2 regions of the Burkholderia glumae LMG 2196 genome follow, and region 1 is predicted to be linked to the other one. Evidence: riboswitches for the same ligand, from Rfam matches in the RefSeq annotation. Region 1 holds a riboswitch; the other holds the start of a gene.

Region 1 (5,466 bases):
CAGATGCGGAAAGCGATGCGCCAGCACCGTGTCGAACACGCTCGCGGCGAACGCGTCGTGGCGCGTCTGCGCCATCAGCGCGCGGCGCCGCGCGAGCGACTCGGGCCGCCATGCGGCGAGCGGTCTGCCGTCGGCTTCGACGTGTCCCGCGGCCGGCTCGGCGAGCCCCGCCAGCACCGAGATCAGGGTGGTCTTGCCGGCACCGTTCGGGCCGGCGATGCACCACAGTTCGCCGGCGCCGAACGCGAGCGACAGGGCCTCGACGAGCGTGCGCGAGCCGGCCGCGAGCCGCAGCCCGCAGGCGCGCCAGCCGCCGGCGCCAGCGGCGCGGTTCGCCCCGCCGCTCATGGCGCGGGCCGGCGCAGCAGCATCCACAGGAACACCGGTACGCCGAGCAGCGCCGTCATCGCACCGACCGGCAACTGCGCCGGCGCGATCACGGTGCGCCCCACCAGATCGGCGCCCATCACGACGGCGCCGCCCGCCAGCAGCGAGGCGGGCAGCAGCATGCGCTGGTCGTTGCCGAACGCGAGCCGCAAGGCATGCGGCACGACCAGGCCGACGAAGCCGATGGTGCCGGCCGTGGTGAGCGCGGCGGCGGCGGCCAGCGAGGCGATCAGCACGATCCGCAGCCGCAGCCGCGCGACCGGCACGCCGAGCGCGGCCGCCGCGGTATCGCCGCGCAGCAGCACGTTCAGTTGTGGCGCGACCGGCAGCGCGGCCGCCGCGGCGCAGGCCAGCGCACCGAGCGCGAACCACGGCGGCGCCGCGCTGCCGAGGTCGCCCGCGAGCCAGAACAGGATGCCGCGCAGGCGATCGTCGGGCGCGATCGACAGCATCAGCGTGACGAGCGCGCCCCAGCCGGCCGCGATCACCACGCCGGTCAGCAGCAGCCTGGGCGACGCATCGCGCGCGTCCCCCGGGCCGGCGCGCCACGCGCCGCGCACCAGCGGCCGATAGGTCAGGCCCAGCACCAGCGCGGTCGACAGCAGCGCGCCGACGAACGAGGCCGCGTCGACGAGCCACCAGGCGGCGCCCGCGATCATCGCCGCCAGCGCGAAGCCGGCCGCGCCGCCCGACACGCCGAGCACGTAGGGCTCGGCGAGCGGATTGCGCAGCAGCACCTGCAGCAGCGCCCCGGCCAGCGCCAGCAGCGCGCCGCAGCCGAAGCCGGCCAGTGCGCGCGGCAGGCGCAGCGTGGTGACGATCTCGCCCGCGAGCGCATCGCGGCCCGGCGCGAACAGCGCGCACAGCGCCTGCCACGGCGTGATCGGCACGCTGCCGAGCGCGAGCGACGCGACCAGCACGAGCCCGGCCGCGACCGCGAGCGCGGCCCAGATCGCCGCGGCCCGGCCGGGCGTCATCGCGGCGCCGCGCAACCGCGCCCCCCGCATGCGGCGCGCGGCGCGCGCGGCATGATCGACGCCCTACGGCTGCCGCCAGCCGATCGTGACGTAGGCGCCGCGGCGCGGCGTGTTGTACCCATACGCAAGCTGATAGTCCTTGTCGAGCAGGTTGTCGAGGTGCGCGCTCACGTACCACGATTTCGTGATGTCGTAGCGCGCCGTCAGGTTCACGATGCCGTAGCCGCCGAGCGGCTCGCCGCTGTCGTCGCGCGCGCCGCTCACGAGCCATTCGCCGCCCACGCGCCAGCCGCCGAACGCGCGGTTTGCCGAGAACGACGCGAAGTGCCGCGCGCGGCGCACCAGATCCTGGTTCGCGCTCTCGTCGACAGGGTTCTGCAGGGTCGCCGCCACGCGCAGGTCGGTCTTGCCGAGCTGCCCCTGCCACGCGCCCTCGATGCCCTGCACCTTGGCGCGCCCGACGTTCTGCGCGGTGTAGACGAAGCCGGTGGCGTCCGGCACGTACTGGATCAGGTTGGTGTAGCGCGTCTGGAACAGGCTCAGGCGCATCACGCCGAGCGCGTCCGAGGCGTACTGCAGCGCCGCCTCCACCGAATGGCTGCGCTCCGGCTGGATCGCGGGGTTGCTCGCGCCCGGGAAGTACAGGTCGTTGAAGGTCGGCGCGCGAAACGCGTCCGACACGCTCGCCGTGACTTTCCAGTGCTCGCCCAGGTCCAGGCCGTAGCCGAGATAGTAGCTGTTCGCGCCGCCGAAATCCGAATACCCGTCGCGCCGGACGTTGGCCTGGAACCGGTTGTTGCCGAAGCGGCCCGTGTAGCCGAGCCAGCCAGAGTTCACATGGCGCCGCGGCGCCGCGTACTCGTTCGAATCGAGTGCCTGGTCGAGCCGCTCGTAGCCGGCCTGGACGGTCTGGCCGCGCGCGAGCCGGAAATCGTTTTGCCAGGTGTACTGGCGGTTGTCGGTATCGAAGTGGTCGGTATAGGCGCCGTTGAGCCAGGACTGGCTGCGGTCGTTGCCGGTCGAGACGCGCAGATGCGTGGTCCAGCCGTCGGCCAGCCTGCCGTCGGCGAACACCGATAGCTGCTGCACGCGGCTGTAGAGCGTGTTGAGGTCGGTGGGCAGGCCGAACGCATTGTCGTAGCTGTTCGCGCCGTTCGACTGGAAGTAGGTGAGCCCGGCGCTCCAGCCGTTCGCGAAGCGGTGCTTGAGCGCGGCCGAGACACTCTCGCCGAGGTTGCCGTTCGCATTCGGATTGGCGCGCGGCTGCTGCGCGGGGTTCAGCGCGGAAAAGCCGTCGGTCTTCTCGCGCGAGAGCGCGAGCGAAAAGGTGCTGCGGCCGTCGCCATCGAGCCGGCCCGACACGCCCGCGTCCTGCGACTGCGTGTGGTAGCTGCCATAGCCGGCCGAGAACCAGAAGCGCGGCGGATGATTGCCGCCGTCGCGCGTAAACACCTGCACCACGCCGCCGATCGCACCCGAGCCGTACAGCGACGAGACGTTGCCGTTGACCACCTCGACGTGATCGATCTGCGCGAGCGGCAGCTGGCTGAGCTGCGCGGCGCCGAGGCTGGCGGAATCGACGCGCACGCCGTCGATCAGCACCAGCGACTGGGTGGACTGCGCGCCGCGCAAAAACAGCGTGGCGGTGGAACCGGGGCCGCCGTTGCGCACGATCTGCGCGCCGGGCGCGAGCGCGAGCAGCCCGGGCAGATCGGTGGCGCTGCCGTGGTCGATGTCCTCGCGCGTAAACAGCGTGGTCTGCGGCAGCGCGTCGGCGAGCGTCTGCGGGCTGCGGCTCGCGGTCACGACGACGGAATCGAGGACGGCCGGCTCGACGGCGCCGGCCGCGGCCGTGGCGGCGGGCGCCCGGCTCGCCCCGGCAGCCGGCGCGGAAGTGGAGACAGACGGGGGCGGCGCGGATGCGGCGGACTGCGCCCGGGCGAAGCCGGGCAGGCCGCATAGCGCGGCGAGCGTGGCGCGAACCAAAGCGGTGCGCATCGGAAAACATCCTGTCGACAAGCGCGGCCCCCGCTTCCCCGCAGGTTCCGCCTCACGGAAGCGGCGCACGCGGGCGACACGCTTCCCCACTCCGGCCGGTATCCGGGCTGGCGACCACCGGCCCCGCCTTCCCGCGCGCGAGCGCAGTGGCCCCGGCCATCCGTGCGCGGTCGCGCGAGCGCGAGGGAAGGCCGATCCAAAGGGGTGGTTCGCGTCGTGATCGATGCGCGATCGACGCGGTCGCTTACCGTTGCGGGGGCAGCGCAGGTTGGCTCGTCCGGATCGGCGGCTTCCTGCTTCCCGTTTAACTGCGTGCGACAAGGTCTCGCACGCATGCACCGAAGCGGCGCCAGTGTAGGAGCGGGTCTAGCGAGCGTCAAGCAAAGCGCGCCGCGCGCTGGCGGCCGCCATGCAGCGCGGCGCGGCCCCTCTGCGGCGGCATGGCGGACCGCGCGCAGGCGCGTGCGCGGCATCCGGCATTTGCCGCGCATTTCGCGGCAAGAAGCGGGGGTGTTACGTCTGGATACGTTACAAAAGTCGGAACACCGGCGTTTCCGCGCTAAAATGCCCGGTCTTTAGAGGACGCAGCAGATGCTCAACGAACTCGAAACCCTATCCCAGAACATTGGCCGCCTGATCGCGCTGAACCAACGCCATCATACGGAACGCATCGCACTCGAGGAGCAAGTCGCGCAGCTGCGCGCGCAGGCCGAAGCCTTGCGCGTCGAACTCGACCAACTGCGCGAGGAGCGCAACGCGCTGGTGGCCGAACGCGACACGCTGTCCGCGAAGATCGACGACGCCCAGGTGAAACTGAATGCGATCCTCGAAAAACTCCCGCGTACGAAGCAGGCGGCCGACGGCGAGAGCCAGCTCGACCTGCTCGACGCCCCGGCCGAAGCGGCGGGCAGCGGTGCGTCCAGCCACGGAGAACATGCATGACCACCAAGCAGATCGAAGTCTCGATTCTCGGCCAGGCGTATCGCCTCGCGTGCTCGCCGGAAACCGAAGCGGCGCTGCTCGAAGCGGTGGCACGCGTGGACGCCGAGATGTCGAAGATCCGTACCAATAGTTCGGTGCGCGGCACCGACCGGATCGCGGTGATGGCCGCGCTGTCGCTGGCCTCGGAGTTGCTTCGCCTGCAACAGAGCGTTCGCCACGGCGAAGCATTTCCCGCCGAGGAAATCCGGCGTACAATGCGCCACATGAACGAACAGCTCGGCGCGGTCCTGGCCCAGCACGAAGCGCGGTAAGCGACGCGCTCACGGCGGCGGTTCGGTCGGAAAGATTTGGTTGGAACGATTTGCTCAGCTTCCCTGCCTGGTTCGCCAAGGTCATATATTCCTTGAACCAATGCCATGTGCACGGTTGCGGAAATTTGTAGCACGGGCGCGCGCGTCACTCTGTCTGATGTACCCGAAGTGCTGCTAACTGCGACCAATTCTGAACCTCAGGTTCAGGATGCCGGCCTAGCGGCCAAGGCGGGGACCTATTCGACGGCATCGGACCTTGTCCGATGCCGTTTTTCATTGGCACCGCCGCCTGGCCGCGGTGCGCGGCGCACGGCCTGCCGCCCCCCTGTTCCCTGTCGCGCGGAGCATCCATGCAATTCTGGCTGATGAAATCCGAACCGGACGAGGCGAGCATCGACGATCTCGCCGCCGCGCCGCAACGCACGCTGCCATGGACCGGCGTGCGCAACTATCAGGCACGCAACTTCATGCGCGACACGATGCGTGTCGGCGACGGCGTGCTGTTCTACCACTCCAGCTGTCCGGAGCCGGGCATCGCCGGGCTGGCCGAAGTCGCGTCCACACCGTATCCCGACCCCACCCAGTTCGACGCGGACAGCCCGTACTACGACCCGAAATCGAAACAGGACGCGCCGCGCTGGGTGCTGGTGGACGTGCGCTTCGTGAAGAAGACCGCGCTGGTGCCGCTCGCCGCGCTGCGCGAGCACGACGCGCTTGCCGAGATGCGCGTGCTCGCCAAGGGCAACCGGCTCTCGATCACGCCGGTCACGCGCGCCGAATGGCGCTTCATCACCGAGCGGCTGATGAAGTGAGACCCGCGCCGCCGCGCCGCTCGCCGGGCCGGCCCGGAT
Region 2 (5,466 bases), 960 kb from region 1:
ACGCCGCGCTGCGCCTTCACGTGCTGCTCGCGGTACGGGTGCTTGACGAGCCGCATCTCGGTGACGAGATCGGCGGCCTCCACGAGCGCGTCCGGCGCGTGGCGGCCCGTGATCACCACGTGCAGCATCGGCGCGCGCGCGGCCAGCACGGCCAGCACCTCGTCGAGCGGCAGGTACTCGTACTTGAGCACGGTGTTCAGCTCGTCGAGGATCACCATCTGATATTCGCCGCTCTCGATCATGCGGCGCGCCGCGTCCCAGCCCTTGCGCGCGGTGGCGATGTCGGCGTCGCGGTTCTGCGTGTTCCAGGTGTAGCCGTCGCCCATCGTGACGAAATCGCATTGCGCGAAGGTGTCCAGGAGGTCGCGCTCGGCGGTGTGCAGGGCGCCCTTGATGAACTGCACCACGCCGAGCCGCATGCCATGGCCGAGCACGCGCACCGCCATGCCGAAGGCGGCCGTGGTCTTGCCCTTGCCGTTGCCGGTGTTGACGATCAGCAGCCCCTTCTCGACGGTGGCCGCAGCCTGCTTCTTCTCGTGGCCGGCGCGGCGGCGTTCGGTCATGCGCTGATGCGATTCGGGATCGGTTTTCATCGGGTCTCCTGAGTGCGGAAATTGGGGGGAGGGCGCGCGAGGCTCAGAGCGGTCCGGCGATCGCGGCGGTCACGCCGTCGACGACCGTCTTCGTCACCAGCAGCGTGCCGTTGGGCGCGGCCGCGCGCGCGCAGGGCTCGCAGACGCCGTCGATGCCGAAGCGCGCCTGCACCGCCGAAACGGGCGCCCGCTGGTCCGCTGCGCGGCCCATGTCGCCGCCCGCCGCGCGCCTGCCTGCCAGCGCCGCGATCGCCTCGCGCGTGATCGCCACGAGCGGCCAGCCATGGCGCGCGCAGCAGGCGACGAGGCCGGGCTCGGCCGCCTTCGCGTCGAGCGTCGCGACGAGCGCGACGGCCTCGCGCCCGAGGCCCGGGTGGCGTGCCAGCGCGGCCTCGATGGCGGCCTCGATCGCCTCGGCCGAGCGGCCGGCGCGGCAGCCGATGCCGACCGCGACGCGCCATGGCGCGGCGCGCGAGGCCGTGGCATCGGCGGCATCGGGCACCCCGGCGCACGGCGCGCAGGGGCGCGCCGGCAGGGGCGGCGTGGGCAGCAGGGCGTCGCACACGCGCGCCGTGGCCGCCGGCGTCGCGGCGGATGGCAGCGCGTGGCTCGGCGCCAAACGCGAGGCTGAGCGGGTCATGCGAAAGCGGGATCGAGCCGGTTGATCGGAACAGCGCGCTGGCGCGGCGCGCGTACCTCGCGAGCGCCGTGTCGGGCGGGTGAACCCGCCATTGCGTCGGCCGGTATCCGGGCTGACCGCCGATCGAAACGAACGGATCGAGGCCTTCCCGCCGCGTGCGGCAGTGGCGTTCGTCGATCCGCGCGGCCCGCTGGGAGCGGACCGCCGGCGGCGTACCGTTGCGAGGACAGCACAGGCCAGGCGAGGTGCCGCTTGCGCACGCCGCTTCCTGTTTCCCGTTCAACCGCCGCCGCGAACGCGGCAGCGGGCACCAGACGCGCGCATACGATAGCACAGCGGCGCCGGGCGGGCCGCCAGCCGGCGGGGCGGGGCCGCCCGCGCCGGCCCGGCCCGCGCGCCTTGACGCGTTCCGGCGCGGCGCCTACACTCGCAGCCGTTTTGGTGCTCGCGTGCGGATTCCTGCGCACGCAGTTGAACGGGAAACAGGGCATCGGGCCGCGCCGCGGCCGCGATCAACCTGTGCTGCCCCCGCAACGGTAAGCGACTGCATCGCAAAGAGGCGATGCGAGGCCCGCTTCACCGCGCGTGCGCGTCACGCGCGGCCAGGCCACTGGATGCCGCCGGCGTCCGGGAAGGCGAAGCGGCGCGGTCGCCAGCCCGGATACCGGCCAGAACGGCGGAACCGCCGCGCTCGCGGCGCGCCTGGCCCGGCGCGCGCTGGCGCGGGAGGCTCCGCAAGGGACGCGCCGCGGGAGGCGGCGCGCTGTCCCGGGCCGCCGGCGTGGCGGCCCGTTTGCGATCGCTCCTGCCACGCGCCGATGGCATCATCCACCGACTCACCGACGGAATCCTTCCCATGCAAATGCGCAAAATTCCCGTGACCGTCGTCACGGGCTTCCTCGGCAGCGGCAAGACCACGCTGCTGCGTCACATTCTCGAGAACGCGTCGGGCCGCCGGATCGCGGTGATCGTCAACGAATTCGGCGAACTCGGCATCGACGGCGAGATCCTGAAGGGATGCGGCATCGGCTGCGAAGAGGGCGCGGAAGCGGCCGGCCAGCTCTACGAGCTCGCCAACGGCTGCCTGTGCTGCACGGTGCAGGAGGAGTTCTATCCGGTGATGGAGGCGCTGGTCGAGCGCCGCGCCGAGATCGATCACGTGCTGATCGAGACCTCGGGCCTCGCGCTGCCCAAGCCGCTCGTGCAGGCGTTCAACTGGCCGTCGATCAAGAACAGTTTTACCTGCGACGCGGTGCTGACCGTGGTGGACGGCCCGGCCACCGCGGCCGGCCAGTTCGCCGACAACCCCGACGCCGTGGACGAGCAGCGCCGCGCCGATCCGAACCTCGATCACGAATCGCCGCTGCACGAGCTGTTCGCCGACCAGCTCTCGTCGGCCGACCTGGTGATCGTCAACAAGACCGACCTGCTCGACGAGGCGCAATTCGCCTCGGTCGAGGCCACGATCCGCGAGGAAATCCCGGCCCACGTGAAGATCGTGCGGGCGCAGCGCGGCGAGCTCGACCTGGCCACGCTGATCGGCCTGAACGCGGCCTCGGAGGACAGCATCCACCTGCGCCACGATCATCACGGCTCGGCCGACGACGCCGATCACCACCACGACGAGTTCGACTCGGTGGTGGTGCAGGCGCGCGTGAGCTCGCGCGAGGCGACCGTCGCCGCGCTGCGCGCGCTGGTGGACGGCCACACGATCTACCGCGTGAAGGGCTTCGCGGTGCTGCCCGGCACGCCGATGCGGCTGGTGATCCAGGGCGTGGGCGGACGCTTCGACAGCTACTTCGACCGCCGGCTGCGGGACGGCGAGGACGAGGTCAGCCGCTTCGTGCTGATCGGCGAGGATCTCGACGCGGCCGCGCTGCAGCGCGCCTTCACGGCCGCGCTCGGCGCCGCCCAGCCGGCCTGACGCGCCGCGCGCCGCCATGCATCTGCTGCGCACCACCCCGGGCGGCTTCGTCGACGACACGCAGGGCGTGATCCGGATCGACCAGCGCCCCGCCGAGATCGTGATCCTCAGTTCGGCGGACACCACGCTGGCGCTGCTCGCGAGCGTCGTGCCGCGGCTCGGCGAGGGCTTCCCGAGCGTGCGGCTCGCCAACCTGACGTTCCTGCGGCAGCCCGCGTCGGTCGATTTCTACGTCGAGGACGTGCTGCAGCATGCACGCGTGGTGGTGATCGACCATCTGGGCGGCGAGGCCTACTGGCCCTACGGGATCGAGCAGGCCGTGGCGCTCGCCGAACGGCGCGGCCAGCGGCTGGCGATGTTCTCGGGCGACCTGCAGGAAGATCCGAACCTGATCGCGCGGAGCACCGTCGAGCCGGCGCGGTGCCGGCAATGGTGGCGCTATCTGCGCGAGGGCGGCGCCCATAACGCGCAGGCGCTGTTGCGCAGCATCGCCTTCCATGCACTCGGCGTGGGCGAGGAGCCGGCGCCGCCGCGGCCGCTGCCGGCCGCCGCGCTCTATCACCCGGCCCACGAGCCGGCCACGCTCGACCACTGGCGCGCGCGCTGGACGCCGGGCGCGCCGGTGGTGGCCATCCTGTTCTACAAGGCGCACTGGCAGGCCGCCAACACGGCCGTGTTCGACGCGCTGATCGACGCGCTCGAGCGCGAGGGGCTCAACCCGCTGCCGATCGCCGTGACCTCGCTGAAGGACGCCGCGAGCCGCGAGGTGATCGACCGGCTGGTGGCCTCCGAGCGCGTGGCGCTGGTGCTCAACACCACCGCGTTCGCGGCCGGCGCGATCGACGCGCCCGCCGCCGAGGAACTGGCGGGCGACGCGCCGGTGCTGCAGGTGATCCTGTCGGGCGGCAACCGCGAGACCTGGCTGGCCGACCCGCAGGGGCTGCAGGCACGCGACATCGCGATGCACGTGGCGCTGCCCGAGGTGGACGGGCGCATCGTCACGCGTGCGATCAGCTTCAAGGGGCTCGCCTATCGTTGCCCGCATACCGAGGTGGACGTGGTGCGCTACCAGCCCGACGCCGAGCGCGTGGCCTTCGTGGCCGAGCTGAGCCGGCGCTGGTGCCGGCTGCGCACCGCGCCGAACGCCGACAAGCGGCTCGCGCTGGTGCTGGCCAACTACCCGACCAGCGAAGGGCGGATCGGCAACGGCGTCGGGCTCGATACGCCGGCCTCGGCGCTCGGCATCCTGGCCGCGCTCGGCGAGGCCGGCTACACGCTGGCCGGGCCGCTGCCGGCCTCGGGCGACGCGCTGCTCGCGCGGCTCACCGGCGGCGTGACCAACGACGCGGCGCAAAGCGCGCTCCGGCCCGCGTTCCAGAGCCTCGCGATGGACGCCTACCGCCGGCACTACGCACGCCTGCCCGCGGCCGCGCGCGAGGCGATCGAGGCGCGCTGGGGCATGCCCGAGCAGGAGCCGGCGCTGCGCCACGGACGCTTTCCGATCGCGGGCTGGCGCGCCGGGCACGTGTTCGTCGGAATCCAGCCGGCGCGCACGCGCGACGCGAACGACTACGCAAGCTACCACGACGCCGAGATCGTGCCGCCGCACGCCTACCTGGCCTTCTATTTCTGGCTGCGCGACGTGTTCGCGATCGACGCGATCGTCCACGTCGGCAAGCACGGCAACCTCGAATGGCTGCCCGGCAAGAGCGTCGCGCTGTCCGACGCGTGCTGGCCCGACCTCGTGCTCGGGCCGCTGCCGCACCTCTATCCGTTCATCGTCAACGATCCCGGCGAGGGCAGCCAGGCCAAGCGCCGCGCGCAGGCGGTGATCGTCGACCACCTGATGCCGCCCCTCACGCGCGCCGAGAACTACGGGCCGCTGCAGGATCTCGAGCGGCAGGTGGACGAGTACTACGAGGCGCTGATGGTGGACGCGCGGCGCGCGAAGCTGCTGCGCCGGACCATCCTCGACACCATCGTCGAGCACCGCCTGCACGAGGAGTTGAGCGTGGCCGCGCCCGCCGGGCAGGGCGACGAGGACGCGCTGCTCACGCGCGTCGATGCCTGGCTCTGCGAGCTGAAGGAGGCGCAGATCCGCGACGGACTGCATACCTTCGGCCGCTCGCCCGCAGGGCGCCAGCGCCGCGACACCTTGCTCGCGCTGGCGCGCTTTCCGGTCGGCGACGGGCTCGGCGCCAACGCGGGGCTGATCGCGGCGCTCGCGCGCGACCTCGCGCTCGGCGCCGAGTTCGATCCGCTCGCGGCCGACTGGGCCGCGCCGTGGCGTGGGCCGCGGCCCGCCGAAC

What was found. Region 1 has a riboswitch for cobalamin ahead of KS03_RS13890 (TonB-dependent receptor plug domain-containing protein). Riboswitches for the same ligand answer to the same signal wherever they lie in the genome.
Region 2: it holds a riboswitch for cobalamin, as region 1 does, so the genes downstream of both, cobW (cobalamin biosynthesis protein CobW) here and KS03_RS13890 (TonB-dependent receptor plug domain-containing protein) in region 1, are expected to answer to the same signal.

The regions. Positions count from the first base shown of each region.
Region 1 is NZ_CP009435.1:284,771-290,236, forward strand. Features, by position in the region: gene KS03_RS13880 (ABC transporter ATP-binding protein) at 1-348, opposite strand, end outside; gene KS03_RS13885 (FecCD family ABC transporter permease) at 345-1,364, opposite strand; gene KS03_RS13890 (TonB-dependent receptor plug domain-containing protein) at 1,428-3,362, opposite strand; cobalamin riboswitch at 3,439-3,720, opposite strand; gene KS03_RS13895 (coiled-coil domain-containing protein) at 3,954-4,304, shown strand; gene KS03_RS13900 (cell division protein ZapA) at 4,301-4,615, shown strand; RNA gene ssrS (6S RNA) at 4,673-4,854, shown strand; gene KS03_RS13905 (EVE domain-containing protein) at 4,966-5,427, shown strand.
Region 2 is NZ_CP009435.1:2,981,032-2,986,497, reverse strand. Features, by position in the region: gene cobO (cob(I)yrinic acid a,c-diamide adenosyltransferase) at 1-593, opposite strand, end outside; gene KS03_RS25890 (cobalamin biosynthesis protein) at 637-1,095, opposite strand; cobalamin riboswitch at 1,315-1,564, opposite strand; cobalamin riboswitch at 1,656-1,920, shown strand; gene cobW (cobalamin biosynthesis protein CobW) at 2,090-3,157, shown strand; gene cobN (cobaltochelatase subunit CobN) at 3,174-5,466, shown strand, end outside.